One region of the Alkalihalobacterium sp. TH-98 genome, then DNA from elsewhere that is predicted to be linked to it. Evidence: riboswitches for the same ligand, from Rfam matches in the RefSeq annotation. Region 1 holds a riboswitch; the other holds the start of a gene.
The links. A riboswitch is a leader RNA that binds a small molecule or an ion and turns the genes downstream of it on or off. The one in region 1 is predicted to bind cobalamin.
Positions count from the first base shown of each region.

Region 2: linked by a shared signal. The riboswitch ahead of AC2VNP_RS13730 ((2Fe-2S) ferredoxin domain-containing protein) and the one ahead of AC2VNP_RS07800 (ribonucleoside-diphosphate reductase subunit alpha) in region 1 are both predicted to bind cobalamin.

Region 1 is NZ_JBYCKM010000020.1:4,528-12,402, forward strand. It holds partial or broken gene metE (5-methyltetrahydropteroyltriglutamate--homocysteine S-methyltransferase) at 1-280, shown strand, start outside; gene AC2VNP_RS07795 (acyl-CoA thioesterase) at 370-837, shown strand; cobalamin riboswitch at 965-1,161, shown strand; gene AC2VNP_RS07800 (ribonucleoside-diphosphate reductase subunit alpha) at 1,318-3,612, shown strand; gene AC2VNP_RS07805 (ribonucleotide-diphosphate reductase subunit beta) at 3,635-4,681, shown strand; gene AC2VNP_RS07810 (flavodoxin domain-containing protein) at 4,683-5,120, shown strand; gene AC2VNP_RS07815 (RNA polymerase sigma factor) at 5,519-5,980, shown strand; gene AC2VNP_RS07820 (hypothetical protein) at 5,984-7,186, shown strand; gene AC2VNP_RS07825 (MFS transporter) at 7,234-7,875, shown strand, end outside.
Region 2 is NZ_JBYCKM010000038.1:72,458-80,332, forward strand. It holds gene AC2VNP_RS13715 (hypothetical protein) at 174-419, opposite strand; gene speD (adenosylmethionine decarboxylase) at 651-1,481, opposite strand; gene AC2VNP_RS13725 (polysaccharide deacetylase family protein) at 1,623-2,735, opposite strand; gene AC2VNP_RS13730 ((2Fe-2S) ferredoxin domain-containing protein) at 2,851-3,249, opposite strand; cobalamin riboswitch at 3,618-3,830, opposite strand; gene map (type I methionyl aminopeptidase) at 3,899-4,648, opposite strand; gene AC2VNP_RS13740 (GTP-binding protein) at 4,972-7,746, opposite strand.

The DNA of each region.
Region 1 (7,875 bases):
ATCAAGAAGTCATGGTGAATTCATACAATCTCTAAAACAAAATCCATATGAACTTGGGATTGGGTTAGGTGTCTACGATATTCACAGCCCGCGTGTCCCAAGTGTTGAAGAAATTAGTACGATCCTAGAAGAGAGCTTAGAAGTTATTTCTAAAGAACAGTTTTGGGTGAATCCTGATTGTGGTTTAAAAACACGTCGTGAAGAAGAAACAATTGCATCGTTAAAAAATATGGTCGAAGCCACTAGGAAGCTACGAAGCGTTCAAGAACAACCTGTTTAATAAAATTTATGAAGCATTTTAGCCCACTTGGTTTAAAATGCTTCTATTAAATTAAATTTCGCTGTTATTAATACATTGGAGTGATTTTAATGAAAACAACCTTATTGACTGATGTATCAAGGACCGTCCAAACAAAGTTAGTCCTGCCTGCTGATACAAATCATCTAGAGACTATTTTTGGAGGGACCGTTTTATCGCAAATAGATGAAATAGCTGCTATTGCTGCGATGAAACACAGCAAGCATGTTGTCGTAACGGCATCCATTGATCGGGTGAATTTTGTTTCTTCTGCAAAGGTAGGAGATATTTTATATTTAGAGGCTGTTGTAGTCTCAACAGGAAGAACATCGATGGAAATTTACGTAAAAGTTGAATGTGAAGATTTACAAACGGGAGAGCGAACAATTACCACTACCTCATTCTTAACAATGGTTGCAATTAATGAACGAGGTGTTCCAGTACCAGTCCCAGGTGTGGTCCCTGTTACAGAAGAGGAAAAAGAGTTATATAACCATGCACAAGAACGGAAGAAACAACGTATAAACTCAATTCTATAACTAAATCATAGAACCAATATGAGATTGACTATAACATGATATATTTATAAAAAAGATTGAAATTTGCTAGACTTTCTTTTACTATATACAATATATAGTGTTTTTTTGTTTGTAGTTAACTAAATATTGATATGATGGAATGATAGGTGTCTGATAATAGACTTAATAGGGAATCTGGTGAAAGTCCAGAACTGTCCCCGCAACTGTAAGTGTGGATGAAATGAGGTCACCACTGTATAAGTTCACTTAATTGGTGCTTATATGGGAAGGCTCAGAGTAAAGAGAAACACAAGTCAGGAGACCTGCCTATTCTTTCCAAAAGTTTCATTTCTTCGGGGGGTGAGAAGTCGAAACGGTGCAGAAAATTTCTTTACATATGTCAATTTGTGCCGTTTTTACGACAGTTACTCTTCCATTATCGGAAGAGTTTTTTTATTTTATCTAGCTTTTTAACCGAAAAAATCACCAAGGGAGCTGAGTATGATTAAACAAATAGAAACACAATACACAAGTATAGTGAAAGCTATTAAGGAAGCGTCTGAACGGTATTCGATAGACGTTACGAAGCTAATAAACCGTATTGAGGAATTAAGCGGTCCAGATATAGAAAACGAGGCCAACCAACAAGCGTTATTTTATGCATTAAATCAAATTTCAATGGATGAACCAGATTGGACGTATGTTGCAGCAACTCTATATTTGAATGAATTATATAAGAAAGCGTCAGACAACCGCGGCTATGACCAAACACAAAAGTATGGTGACTTTTATCACCTTATCAAGATGTTAACTGAAAAGGGGATTTATTCGCAACAATTATTAGAACGATATAGTATTGAAGAAATTAACGAGCTGAGGGAGGAAATAGAACCCGAACGTGACAGCTTGTTTAACTTTATTGGTCTTTTCCTACTGGCAGACCGGTACCTTGCAAAAGATCATGACCAAAACTTATACGAGTTACCGCAAGAACGTTTTATGATCATTGCGATGACCTTGATGCAGGACGAAAAAGGGGGAAATCGCTTATCTCTAGTAAAAGAAGCCTATTGGGCATTAAGTAATCTTTTTATGACAGTGGCAACGCCTACATTAGCTAATGCAGGGAAGAGTTTTGGTCAGTTATCGTCTTGTTTTATTGATACAGTAGAGGATTCGTTAGATAGCATTTATTTAAACAATTGGGATATCGCTAGGTTAAGTAAAGATGGAGGGGGGATAGGAGTATACTACGGTAAGGTTCGGGCACTGGGTTCTGATATAAAAAAATTTAAAGAAAATTCTTCTGGGGTTGTTCCGTGGATCCGCCTCATTAATGATACAGCAGTGAGTGTTGATCAACTCGGTCAACGTCAAGGGGCAGTCGCTGTTTATCTTGATCTTTTTCATAAGGATATTATGAATGGGTTTTTAGATTTGAAAACAAATAACGGCGATGAGCGAAGAAAAGCACATGATATTTTTACAGGTGTAACAGTACCAGATTTGTTTATGGAGAAATTACAAGAAGTTGATGAAACTGGAAAGAGTAGTGGAGTTTGGCATACATTTTGTCCACATCAAGTAAAGGAAATGATGGGATGGCAAGATGAAAGAGGAGCTAAATTAGGGTTAGAAGATTTTTATGATGAAACAGATAGAAGGTACTTTAAGGAGAAATACGAAGAAGCGGTAAACCATCCATTACTGCCTCGAAAAACATATCGAGCGATGGATGTCATGAAACGAATAATGGTTGCTCAGCTAGAAACAGGGACTCCATTTATGTTTTATAGGGACGAAGTAAATCGTCAAAATCCAAATAAACATATAGTTGCTAAAGGGCGTACATCCATTTTTTGTAGTAATTTATGCACCGAGATTACTCAAAATATGTCTGCAACGCAAATCGTTAACGAATATCGAGATGAAGATGGAAACATTGTGATCGTTCGTAAACCAGGTGACTTTGTCGTTTGTAATCTGTCATCTATTCATCTACCTAATGCGGTGAAGGCGAATGCATTAGAACGGTTAGTCCGAATCCAAATGCGCATGCTAGATAATGTTATTGACCTTAATACCATTACGGTGGGACAAGCGCAAGTAACCAATAAAAAATATCGAGCCGTTGGTTTAGGGACATTTGGCTGGCATCATTTATTAGCAATTAAAGGCTTACACTGGGAGTCTCACGAAGCCGTTCAATACGCAGATGAGCTGTATGAAACGATTGCCTATTATACGATACGGGCGTCACTGGAACTCGCTAAGGAAAAAGGAGCCTATAGCCAGTTCGAAGGTTCTGAATGGCACACCGGGGCTTATTTTAAACGAAAAGGTTACAATTCTATTCCTTGGTTAAACGTGATAGAAGAAGTAAAAAAATATGGCGTCCGGAATGGCTGGATGATGGCTATTGCTCCTAACTCGTCAACAGCTAAAATTGGTGGTTCAACTGATGGGATTGATCCGTTGTACGCTGTGGAATATGCCGAAGAAAAGAAAAACTTTAAATTTATCGTAACGGCACCCGAGTTAACTCATATTACGTATCCGTATTATCAAAAAGTACGACATGAAATAGAACAGAAGTGGAGTATTAAGCAGAATGCCGCTAGACAGCGACATATTGATCAATCAGTTAGCTTTAACTTATATGTTCAACATAATGTAAAAGCGTTAGATTTATTAAACCTTCACCTAGAGGCTTGGAAGCAAGGGCTAAAGACGACCTATTATGTTCGAAGCACTTCGCAAGCTGAAATGGATGAATGTCAAGCTTGTCACAGCTAGAGGAGATTTAGGAGGACCATAAATGAATATACACAGTGAGTTAACAAAAATTAAATTACTTAACCCAGAATTCCCTAATAAGTCAACAGGCATCGTAAATGGAGAGTCATCTGGAATATTAAATTGGAACGATATAGCGTATCCGCAAATGTATGATTTTTATCATGTGTTATTATCTAACTTTTGGAAAGCTCAAGAAATTAATATGCAAGATGATATTAAACAATGGGATCAGTTAACGATAAAAGAAAAAGAAATTTTTTTAAGAATTAATACACAATTAGCATCTCTCGATAGTCTTCAAACACCGACGATGACACACGTGATGGACTATGTGACAGATCCTAGTTTTAAAGCGATTTTTGCAGTCATCGCACAACAAGAAGCGGTCCATAATGAATCGTATTCCTATATATTAAGTTCTCTTATTCCTTTAGATGAGCAAATTGATCAATTTAATCAAGCGAAAGATGATCCATTAGTACAGAAAAGAAATGAGCTTATATTGGAGTCGTATGAATCCTTTCGTAAGAACCCTACCTTACAGAATTTATTTTCCTTATGTGTAAACTCTATTAATCTAGAAGGCATTTATTTCTATGCAGGATTTGCGTTTTTCTATAACCTTGCCCGTCAGCAGAAAATGTTACGTACGAGCACGATGATCAGTTACATTCAAAGGGATGAAATGCAACATGCATATTTTGTTTCCCAATTTATCAGAATTTTAATGACAGAAAACCCAGAGCTCAACTGTGAAAAAAACATTCAATATATATATAAAACCATCGGCAGTGCAGTAGAACTAGAAAAAGAGTGGGCGCATGCCATTTTAAAAGGCATACAAGGCATTGATTTATCAGAATATGACAGATATGTAGAATACTTAGCGAATAAGCGGTTTCGTCAGCTAGGTTTGGCGAATTATTTTGAAGAACGAGATAACCCTATGCCGTGGATTCATATATTTAGTGATGAAATGATGAATGAAACAAAGTCGGATTTCTTTGAACAAAAATCAAGAACCTATACAAAAGTGAGTCAGTCGAACGGATTTGATGAATTATAAAATGAAAGTTGCAATGGTTTATACATCAATTACAGGAAATACTCGACAGCTAAGCGAAATGATTTACCGAGCCTTTAAAAAGTATAATTTAAATGTTTCGTTGTATTCTATCGAAGAGTTTCAGGTCACGACAATTGAACATTACGATGGACTCGCAATTGGTACGTATACGTGGGGAGACGGGGATATACCACAAGAATGGACTCATTTATATGAAGCTATCGAAACAAAGAATGCAAAACATATAAAAACAGGTGTTTTTGGTACAGGAGATCGGTTTTATCCTAACTATTGCGGAGCCGTTGACCACTTCCGTGATATGTTGTTTGTTCATACAGACTTAGCAGTAACTTTAAAAGTCGAATTAACTCCACAAGACCAAGACCAAATTCGTTGTGAAAAGTTTGTAGAGTTGTTTGTTCAACGGATGCATGTGTAGTAGAGTAGGTAATTGAAAAACTACAGACTGCTACATCATTATGTCTGCGATCACCACTCAAGTCATGTGGAGACCAGTCGTGTTGATAGAACAGGTTTAGAGAAGATTACATATTCCCTCAAACTATTAGTTTGGGGGAATTTTTTGTGAAGGGTGTCTTACATCTCTGAGAAACAACAAACTCACTAAGGGGAACCACTTATATTTTTAGTCTAAACGAATGAGTTGCTAACATTCTTTTTTGTTTTTATTAATTGAAGTGAGAATACTATAGATATAAAAAAATTTTTTCAAACACTTTGGTCGTTTCATTCGTTATCCTTATGAAGTATGAAAAAATTGAGTTTATTCAAATCGTAGTTTAAGTGAAATTTTATAAGTTAAAGTGAGTGGTGTAAGTGAAAGCGAGTGATGTTTATAACAGTTTAAAAGATGATCTTCATCGTTTTGCCAGGTCCATTGCCAGGCATGAACAAGAGGCGAATGATCTTGTGCAAGAGGCACTTATCAAATTATTAAGTGAAGAAAAAATTCACAGTCTGCCTTTGCATAAGCAGCGGGCATGGTTTTTTCGAGTAATGAAAAATCAGTTGATTGATGCTCGTAGAAAAGAAAAGCGAACGACCTCATGGGAGGAAGAACTAGATTTTCCAGTGCAACATATAGTCGGAAATCATCTTGAAATTACTGAATTATTGTCCCATTTACCTAATGATTTAAGTGATTTAATTTTTAAGAAGTATTGGTTAGGCTTATCAAGTCAAGAAATCGGTAAACAGGTAGGAATACCTCCCTCATCTGTACGCTACAAGCTTCATATCGCAATAAAACGTTTGAGAATAATTATTGAGGAGCGATAACACATGAAACAAACAATTGGAAATATTGGTGTACTTAATTTAATGAACGCATCAGAAGCAAGTGTTGAGAAAATTGAACGAATTGAAAATGTTGGATTAGTTATTTATCGGAAGGAAAATGCACATTTGGTAACTTCTTTAAATATTGGGAACATCGGAAAAGGTATTGAAGTACCTGATGGATATCAGTTATATAGCGGGATTTTAATGATCGATGAAGCATACTTACGATCAATTAATGCGCCTATCCAATTAGTTGTGAACGGTATGGTGATGTTCGACAAAAATGTTCAAGGGCAGCATATAAAAGGTGACTTTTTACAATTACTGGTGAGTGGAAAGATTTTTTGCCCAGCTCACCTCTCTGGCAAGGTGAGTCAGCTTTTTTCAAACGGTTCAATGATGATTGAGACTTATGAAGGAGAATTACCGAGAATTGAAAATGGAAAATTTACACTTACAAATTCTTTTCTTTTAGCGATTGAGCCTTCCAGCCATTTAATCGTAAATGGAATGCTTCAATTCAGCCAGGATTTAGATATGGATTTATTTTGCGAAAAAATTAAGAAAATGGAGATTAACGGGCTTATTTATATGTATGAAAATCAAGAAGCTTATTTGTATAAAAAAACGTCTTCGTTGTCTTCATGTGTTGTTCGAGTGATTCCGTCGGGATATGAATTAATAAAAAAACAACTTAGGTTAAATGCAAGATCAATTAAACGATTGAAACATGGAAACCTTTATACTCAAAAACCTATCATTATAGAAGCGGATGTTATACGAGATGTGTTTTCTCAATCAATTGAAAACATTCATTCAACTTCCGTTATTATTTGTCACGAAGACATTGAAGACTTAGTATATGAACGTTGTGTAGAAGTAGAAACAGAAGTGCTGACTTATGAGAATACATTTGTTTTTATCGAAGGTGAGGAAGAGTGGACGAATGACCAATTTCTAGCCCTTGAAAAACCGATGAATTTCATCGTAAATGGTCAATTAACCTTAAACAGCGATGTGACGGAAGAAGTGCTCTCAACCAAGATCTTAACATTAGACGTTTTAGGTGAAGTAATTGTTCCAGAGAAAAAAAATATAGGTACGTTACAAAAACTCGTTCGATTGAAAACGGGAATAATTAGAGAAGAAAGATCTATTGAAAAGGTATCTTTCATCCAAAACTTAGGTGAACTTTCCCTTTAATAAATAGGCTCTTTCCAATAGGGAAAATGACTAGAAGAGGAATGGATATGGATATTAAAAGTTTTAACATGTTTTTATTAATATGGGTGGGCCAATTTGTTTCTGTCATCGGAACTAGTTTGACTTCATTTGCTTTAGGTTTTTGGGTCCTAACAGAAACAGGTTCGGTTACACAGTTCTCTATGATTATTCTTTCTATAGTACTTCCAACGTTACTTTTATCACCATTTGCAGGTGTCATTATTGACCGGTTTTCGAGGAAGAAATTAATGATTATGAGTAATAGTGCAGCTGCGTTTTCAACCATAATTATTCTAGCATTAGTTTTGACAGGTCATTTGGAAGTTTGGCATATTTACGTAACAACAGCGTTAGCGTCTAGCTTTAATACGTTTTTAATGCCAACCTACCAATCGGTGATTTCTTTATTGGTCCCAAAACATCAGTTAGGTCGAGCAAATGGCTTAATTCAGATAGGAGAGTCAGCCTCAATTATTATTGCACCAATGTTGGCTGGTTTTCTAGTTCATCTATATGGGTTGCAAGCAGTTATCTTTGTTGATTTGGCAGCATTTACCTTAGCGGTAACAACCTTAATTTTCGCTAAAATACCTGAACTTGTAGAGAAGCGATCTACTAAATTAGACACAAAACAATTTATTATAGAAGCAAAAGAAGGCTGGCAATAC
Region 2 (7,875 bases), on a different contig from region 1:
CTTTTTATATATTGTCCCTTATTATCCCCTAAGTTGAAACAAAACAAAAGGAGATAACCTTACACAAGGTAACATTTTAATAATCATTCTTTAATTTGTTATTACGAATTATTTAGCTGTAAAAAAACAAAAAATGTTCTAAGGATATAGAACATTTCTGCTGTATACAATTATTATCCGATCTTCTCTTCAGTATCTTTACTTAATAAATGACGTTTATTCTGTATCGGTGAAAGGTCCTTCTTCTTTAAAAGATATAATAAGTGGTCAACAGGCATCGAACCATGGCCTTTACCATTTTCTAATGTAAATTGAACGATATTGCGATTTTGCCGAATGACAGTTAGTGACTTCGCTGAATTAAAATGGCCTTGCCTTTTTTCTGTAATCTCATATTCAGTTCCTAATTCAATTTTCATAAAGGGAATCTCCTTTTCCTTATTCTCCCCATTATCATTCCTATATTTATAGTTTTTATACACAAATTTTTCCAGCACCTATTATGAATATATATATTCAAATAGTTTTAATTGATCAATAAAATTAAGGAAATTCAAGAGTATATACACTTTTCACTCACTTATGTTTTAAGAGTGTTCTTATACAAAGCAAAAAAGAAGCCTTTATCAGCTTCTTTCTGCTCAAATAAATTAATCCCTAATCTGTGTACCTAAGTGAATATTTTTACCATAAAAAATTTCATCCATTTCAAGTTTTAGTTTATCCGTTATTTCTTCTACATCTTTTTTGTCTAATTTTTCTTTTGTGTATCCAAATAAATAATTATTAATGTCAAATTCTTTAAGCCGACATTTCGTATGGAAAAGATTTTCTTGATAAACATTTACATCAATCATATCATACAGACGCTTCACATCATCGGGTATGTAATTTTGAATAGAGTTGATATCATGATCAATAAATAATTTATTTCCATCAATATCTCTTGTAAAACCACGAACCCGATAGTCCATTGTCATAATATCTGTTTCAAGAGAATGGATTAAATAATTTAGTGCTTTCAGTGGTGAAATTTCTCCACAAGTTTGAACATCAATATCAGCTCTAAATGTACTAATTCCCTCAGTTGGATGAAACTCAGGATATGTGTGGACTGTAATATGGCTCTTATCAAGCCCCATTACAACTGCCTCTGGAAGTGGTCCTGGGGACTCATCAAATGACGATTCCGTTGGCACTTCGACAACCGGCCCTTCAGAAACTAATATTGTCACACTTGCTCCTTGAGGTACATAATCCTGCTTTGCAACATTTAATACATGTGCCCCAATAATATCAGCAACATTTTTCAATATTTTCGTTAGACGGTCGGCGTTATATTGCTCATCAATGTAATCAATATAAGCTTCCCGTTCTTCTTTTGTTTTTGTGTAACAAATATCATACATATTGAAACTTAGTGATTTTGTCAGGTTGTTAAATCCATGTAGTTGGATACGTTCTTCTGGAGTAAGTGACATCAATCCGTTCCCCCTTAACGTTTATTAAATCTTGTGATGGATCTTGAAAGTCTAACGTACAATACCCCGGTACTTGATGAATTTATACTAGTTTTTCTTAGGTTACCCATTCTTTACTATCTATATCAACCACAATTTTATTTACTGTGATAATAAAGTCTGAACAGTAACAAATCGATACCCTTTAGTTCTTAAGTCATCGATAATCATCGGTAACGCTTCTACCGTTCCATCAAGAAGACGGGCATCTGTTTGGAAGTTATGCTGCAATACTATCCCGCCCGGTGAAATATCCCGCTGGACTATTTCTAAGATTTCATCCCCTGATAACCCGCTCCAATCAAGCGTATCAACAGACCACATAATCGTTCGAAAGCCCATTTCATGTAGAATAAGTGCATCGGATTTGGTTATTGCTCCAAATGGCGGACGAAATAAATCTGGTTTTCTGCCGACCGTTCTCTCCATTATATTTTGAGTCTTTCTTATTTCTTCAATTACTCTACTCGTCATTTGCCGTGGGAGTACAGGATGGCTCCACGTATGATTGGCAATACCATGTCCTTCATTGACGATTCGTTCCATCACATCTGGAAATGCTTCTACTTGCTTACCCATTACAAAAAAAGTAGCTGGTACTTGTTTACTTTTGAGGATGTCTAAAATTTTAGGAGTATAATATCCATCCGGTCCATCATCAAAAGTTAAAGCCACTAGTTTTCTTGCTGGACCTCCACGATAAATAAAATTAGGGGCTGAACGAATATTCGTCGTAATGAAAGTCCGTTCGAGTTGTAGATTATAGGTTGCTCTCATTCCAAATTTCCGGGTAACATCTAGTAATGGCACAAATATATCGCCAGCGAATTCTATCGTTCGCGTCGATAACGGTTGACGTTTCCATTGGCCTGTCGCTCTGACAAAATCATCTGAATAGTTTTGTCCAACCGGTAGCGCAAAGCGAATATCTCCATAGCTAAAAACAACAGAACCATACTCCTCATTCCAATCAACCCTTACCCCAGTATGTTTTAAGAACAAGGACGGTACCATCAACTGACCATCTCTCATAATGTACTTTGTTTTTACAGGCAGATTGTCAATAAAAATAGGTGCTTCTGGTAATCTTGATTCTTGTGCATATGTTTGAGTTGAAAAAGATGTACTAATGAAAATCGCCATTAATATTATACAAAATATTTGCAAATCCACTTTCTTTGCCCTTTTACGATACAACACCATCTCTGATTGCATTTATGTCTCCCCTAGCTTATTAAATTCAGATTAGACGATGTTATATTTACCAATTTACTGCTTATTTATTTAATAAAAACTGTGGAGTTGATGAAAAACCACCACTCAAAAAAATTTATTTTATAATACTTTTAGATACTTTTTTAACACGTTCTCGGTCTTTAAATTCTCCTACAGGAACATCATTGTGCCTTCTAAATCCATTTCCATCAAAGCAATGGCTGATTTTATCTGTCATTCTTGCATCATTTACTAAGGAATTAATAAGATCAGGTGCATCATGTGGAGCTAAATCCTTATACCAGATACCTTGTGGGTAGGAAATTAACACACACTTATCCTGACATCGCCCATTACATTTCGTTCGTGTCGTATGGATCACGTCGTCAAGATTACGTTCGGAAATCTCTCTCCTTACTGCTTGTGTTAAATCCTCAGCTCCAGCCTTATTACAACTACTACCATTACATATCAATAGATGTTGTTTTGTCTCCGATAAATCCCATGTCGCCATTCTGTAACCCCCAGTTTTTTAGCGCTGTTAATTGTTAATATTCAGCTTAAATTTTCAAAAAAAATACTATGAAACTATCATTTTCATTCATGTTGTCCATAACTAGCTTCAATAACAAATTAACAACAGCCTTTTTTATAAAAGAACGATCATCGTTAATCTTCCTTCAGGAAAGGTTACAGGTGAGATGTCTATGTAATTTCTAAAAGTAATCAAACAAAAAAGCAGCTCTGCCCTAAAAAGAGGTCAGAGATGCTTATCATAATCCGAGAAATTACTAGTGGAACATTAGCCGATAAAAAATACGTCAATAAATATAGACAATTGTTCCGCATTCTAACCACTTCCCTAACAACCCCGTAGGTCAAACAGTGATGTTAAAATAGGTAGGTCTCCTGACTTAGGGTATTCCTTCCATTCCTTCCCAGGTATTTCCCAGTGGACTATCTGAAAGTTTCAGTAGTACTAACTACTGATACCCAACACAGTGGCGGGTCCGTGCCGGCATTAAACCGAACTTCCCTATTAAGCTTGTAAAAGCAGTCTTGCTTTTATCTAGCACCTATTTTCATTTATGAAGTTGATGAAGTCTATTAATCGATGACTTGAATTTATAGTAGTCATAATACGGTAAATTGTCAATACTTGTTTATTCTTGTGATGTTAGTAATTTCGGTCCTGTTTTTGTAATCGCTAATGTATGTTCATATTGAGCAGACCATTTTCCGTCCACTGTCCTTGCCGTCCATCCGTTATCGTCCATTTGACTATACCAAGTACCTTCGTTAATCATCGGTTCAATCGTTATGACCATTCCTTCTTTTAGGCGTGGTCCTCTGCCCGGTGAACCGAAGTGTGGAATTTGTGGAGCTTCATGTATTGTCGGACCAATCCCATGTCCTGTAAAGTCTCTAACCACCGAAAACCCTTCTGCCTCAGCATACGTTTGAATAGCATGACCAATATCGCCGAGTCTATTACCGTCTAATGCTTGCTCAATTCCTTTATATAATGAGGTCTTCGTTACATCCATTAACTTTTTCGTTTGATCCGAAACATTTCCTACTGCATAAGTCCATGCTGAATCGGCTAATCCACCGTTTAAATTAATGACCATATCAATCGTAACGATTTCTCCATCTTTTAACGGTGTTTTTCGAGGAAACCCATGGCAAATTTCATCGTTTATTGAGGCACAGGTCGCGTAGGGGTAACCTTTATAACCTTTTTGTTCAGGCGTTGCGTCATTTTTCTTTAAAAAATTTTCCACAAACTGATCAATCTCCATTGTCGTTATTCCGGGTTGGATCAGCTTCGCAATTTCCTTATGACAAGCCGCTAACAACTTGCCGGCTTCTAACATTTGATTGATTTCTCTTTCAGACTTCAATGTAATCATAGGATCATTCCTTTACAAATCAAATAAAATATAACTTTCACACGTAACTACACGTTAAAAACTCATTTATAACCTACAATAATTTAGTTTTCCACTTATGATGTGAATTAAAACATAAGATTACCTATACTATAATTATGCGATTAAATTAGAGACTGCTTAAAATTTTATATAAAGTAATGTTTTAGTCAAAAAAGATGACCTATTGTCGTTGGTCACTCACATTAACTTTTTTAAGCAAAGCAAAAACCAGAGTTGCCATGTGGCAACTCCGGATAAATCTTTACCCTCATTAATATAATTTACATAACTTTATTGTTTACTTAGGTGAGTAGCGGGCTCTTAGAATGATCTTTTTGCATCCATTCGTATTGTAGTAATCTTACTTTAAACAGAGTGATAGGGTCCAGATATTGTTCTGGATTAGCTTTTAATCGTTCTAACGTATTTTTTTTCTGTTGAATATCTTGTTGTTCTTCTTCAATGACCTCATGGATGACATTGAAAGGTTCACTATAGAACATTGTAATATCACGGTTTAGCCCTTTTTCAAATAATTCAAATTGTAAAATAAACTGGTTAGTTACCGTGTTTGCAATCTTTTCATAGTCCTCATTCTCAATAAGCTTCTTATACATATTACATAACATCGTTTTATTTGGACGAAGTGTTCCAAAAAGCTTTCCAGCACTTTTCAATACTAACTGAGACGGAGTCGAACGGTTTAGTATATTCATTATTTCTAATTGAACCCCGTTTGATAACCGGTTAGCATCACGACTCCAATCATCGAGCACTTTAAAATCACAATTTAGCTTCAACCGCTGTCCCCCATACATCCTATTAAAGCCTTCGGTCATTTCCTCCAAGTAGTCCTGACTCAAGTGAAATTCCTCGGTAGCCATTTCAATCCAGCCTTGAATGGCTTTCGAAAATCTCGGTAAAATCGTATGTTGGATATAGTTCTGAATTCTTTCATTCATTTCTTGATTAAGCTCGATATGAATTTTTCGGAAATCACTTTCTTCCTTAATAAGGGCTGAACAATCTCTTAATAATTTAGGGATTGTCATCTTAAGATCTAACTTAATATCTTCCTTAATCGTATGGTAGGAATCTTGAATGACTTTCATTTTTTCTTTTTCTAAGTCACTTAGTTGGTGAACAGCTGCATTTAACTTAGAAACCATGTCTTCTTTCCATAAAATGGCCTCGGTCATTTCGTTTTCCGTTTCTACTCTTCTCTTGAGTAAATAAGTAAGCGCTTCTCGAATGTAAAATAGTAAGCGTTGATTTCGTTGTGAAGTTCGCATTTTTTGGTTAAGAGCTTGTTGAATAAACTCGGTCAATTCTTCCACTTGTTTGCTGCTTTTATTGTGTTTTGAAAATGGGAAAACCTTTGCTTTCGGAAAATCTTCAGACAACCTTGTACGGATTTCTTCTACCATCTTCGTTACTTCTTGTTCATGATAAATTGCATCCGTTTTTAGTAAAAAGTGAACTGGTAAATGCGGAACATTCTCCTGTATTTTCAACAAGAGATCCCGCTCCCTTTCCGTAAAAAGAGTCGTAGCTGTTAGAACAAACAACAATCCATCAGCTAAATGCAAAAATTTATTCTGTTCTTTTTTATTATTTTTAATGGCTTCAAATGTACTACGATCAAAATCAGGAAAATCGATTAAATTTAATTTATTTTCTAAAAGGAATTTGTTGGGCATTTTAAATTGTACGAGAGATGTTTCTGAGGTTGACATATCCTCTTCTTGCTTCATCTCAGCAAAATCAACGAGACTTGAAACCGTATGAATGGCTGTTTCGGTCACCTCACTGATGTCTATCTCTTCATCATTACTATATAAAATAACAGTCGAAGGAGGAGTTGTTCCTATATTTCCACCTATAAGGGAATGAATAACAGACGCCTTGCCATTCCCTGTCATACCAGCGACTAGAAGGTTGTTGGTTTGAATATCTAGTATTCTTCCAACCGCCCACTTCAAACGATGATCAACGTTTAAGTCATGTGTTTTCCCCCACTTTACTACTTCTTCAAACAACTCAGAACTACGCTCGATTTGAGTCACAGGAATTTGCGTCTGCTGTAGAACATACTCTGCTTTTTCAATGATTGTCGGAGATAGCACCTCTTCGAAAATTTCATTCCACGCCATTACAGCTGTTGCTGCGAATAAAGAATCCGAAGCGTCAGCTAGTTGTAACCAGTTCGTAAGTAAGTTTGGAACGATTCCTGTAATTTCGTCCAGATAATATTTACCGTTTATTAATTCAAAATAAGTGTCTTGATACTTAGCTGACACTTCATGCCACATATATGAAGTTGTGAATTCAAGATGAAGAAATAAACGATCAATTTCAGTAAGCCAAGGAAAATAAAACTCATCGCCTTGGTAACTATTCCAGAAAGCAACGACTAGCTTTTCAAAACATTCTTCATTTACATCATATAAAACCTCAAGCAGTTTTGAGAAATAATGAGGTGGGATTTGTTTCGTCAGCCCTTCTTCTACATAACCCCTCAAAATATCGAACCACTCAATCTCCTGCGTACGGATCGCTTCATCGACAGCAAGTTCAATGGCACTGCTCCAATCACGATACTTTTCGAAAAAAGTTCGAGCAACTTTTGTAACATTTGGATAGTCTGGATTGACAGAAACAGCTCCTTTAATAACGTCTGCAGCAAAATCCAATTGACCTTGTTCGTTATAAATTGTAAATAACTTTAATGCCACTTCCGAATTTAGCGTTAAGCTTTCACTATTAACCGATTGATATAAATCAATGGCAGTTTGTAATTGACCTAATTCATAGTAAGCATCAGCCATGTTTTTCCTTGCCCATTGCTCTAAATCATTATGTACCTTTTCCCATTTAAAGATTGCTGCTTCAAAATCTTTATGATGAAAATATACTTCTCCTTGGGAATAACGAATATACGAAAGGTCTACCTCTTCCTTTCGTTGTTCATCTATAAATAAATGTCCTAGGAATTGAACTGGATTTTCTGTTACTTCTTCTATAATAATTAAGCTTTCATAATACGTTTTTTGGATCAGTTGATTTTCTCTGGTCATGTCTATTCCCCCAAATATGATTTTTTAGTCAAAAGAGCTTAGAGCCCTCTTCCCTAATTTCATATCACATTAAACTAAGTATCTTCCATAAATAGTAGCAAATGTTTTAATTACAAAGGTTTCAGTTAT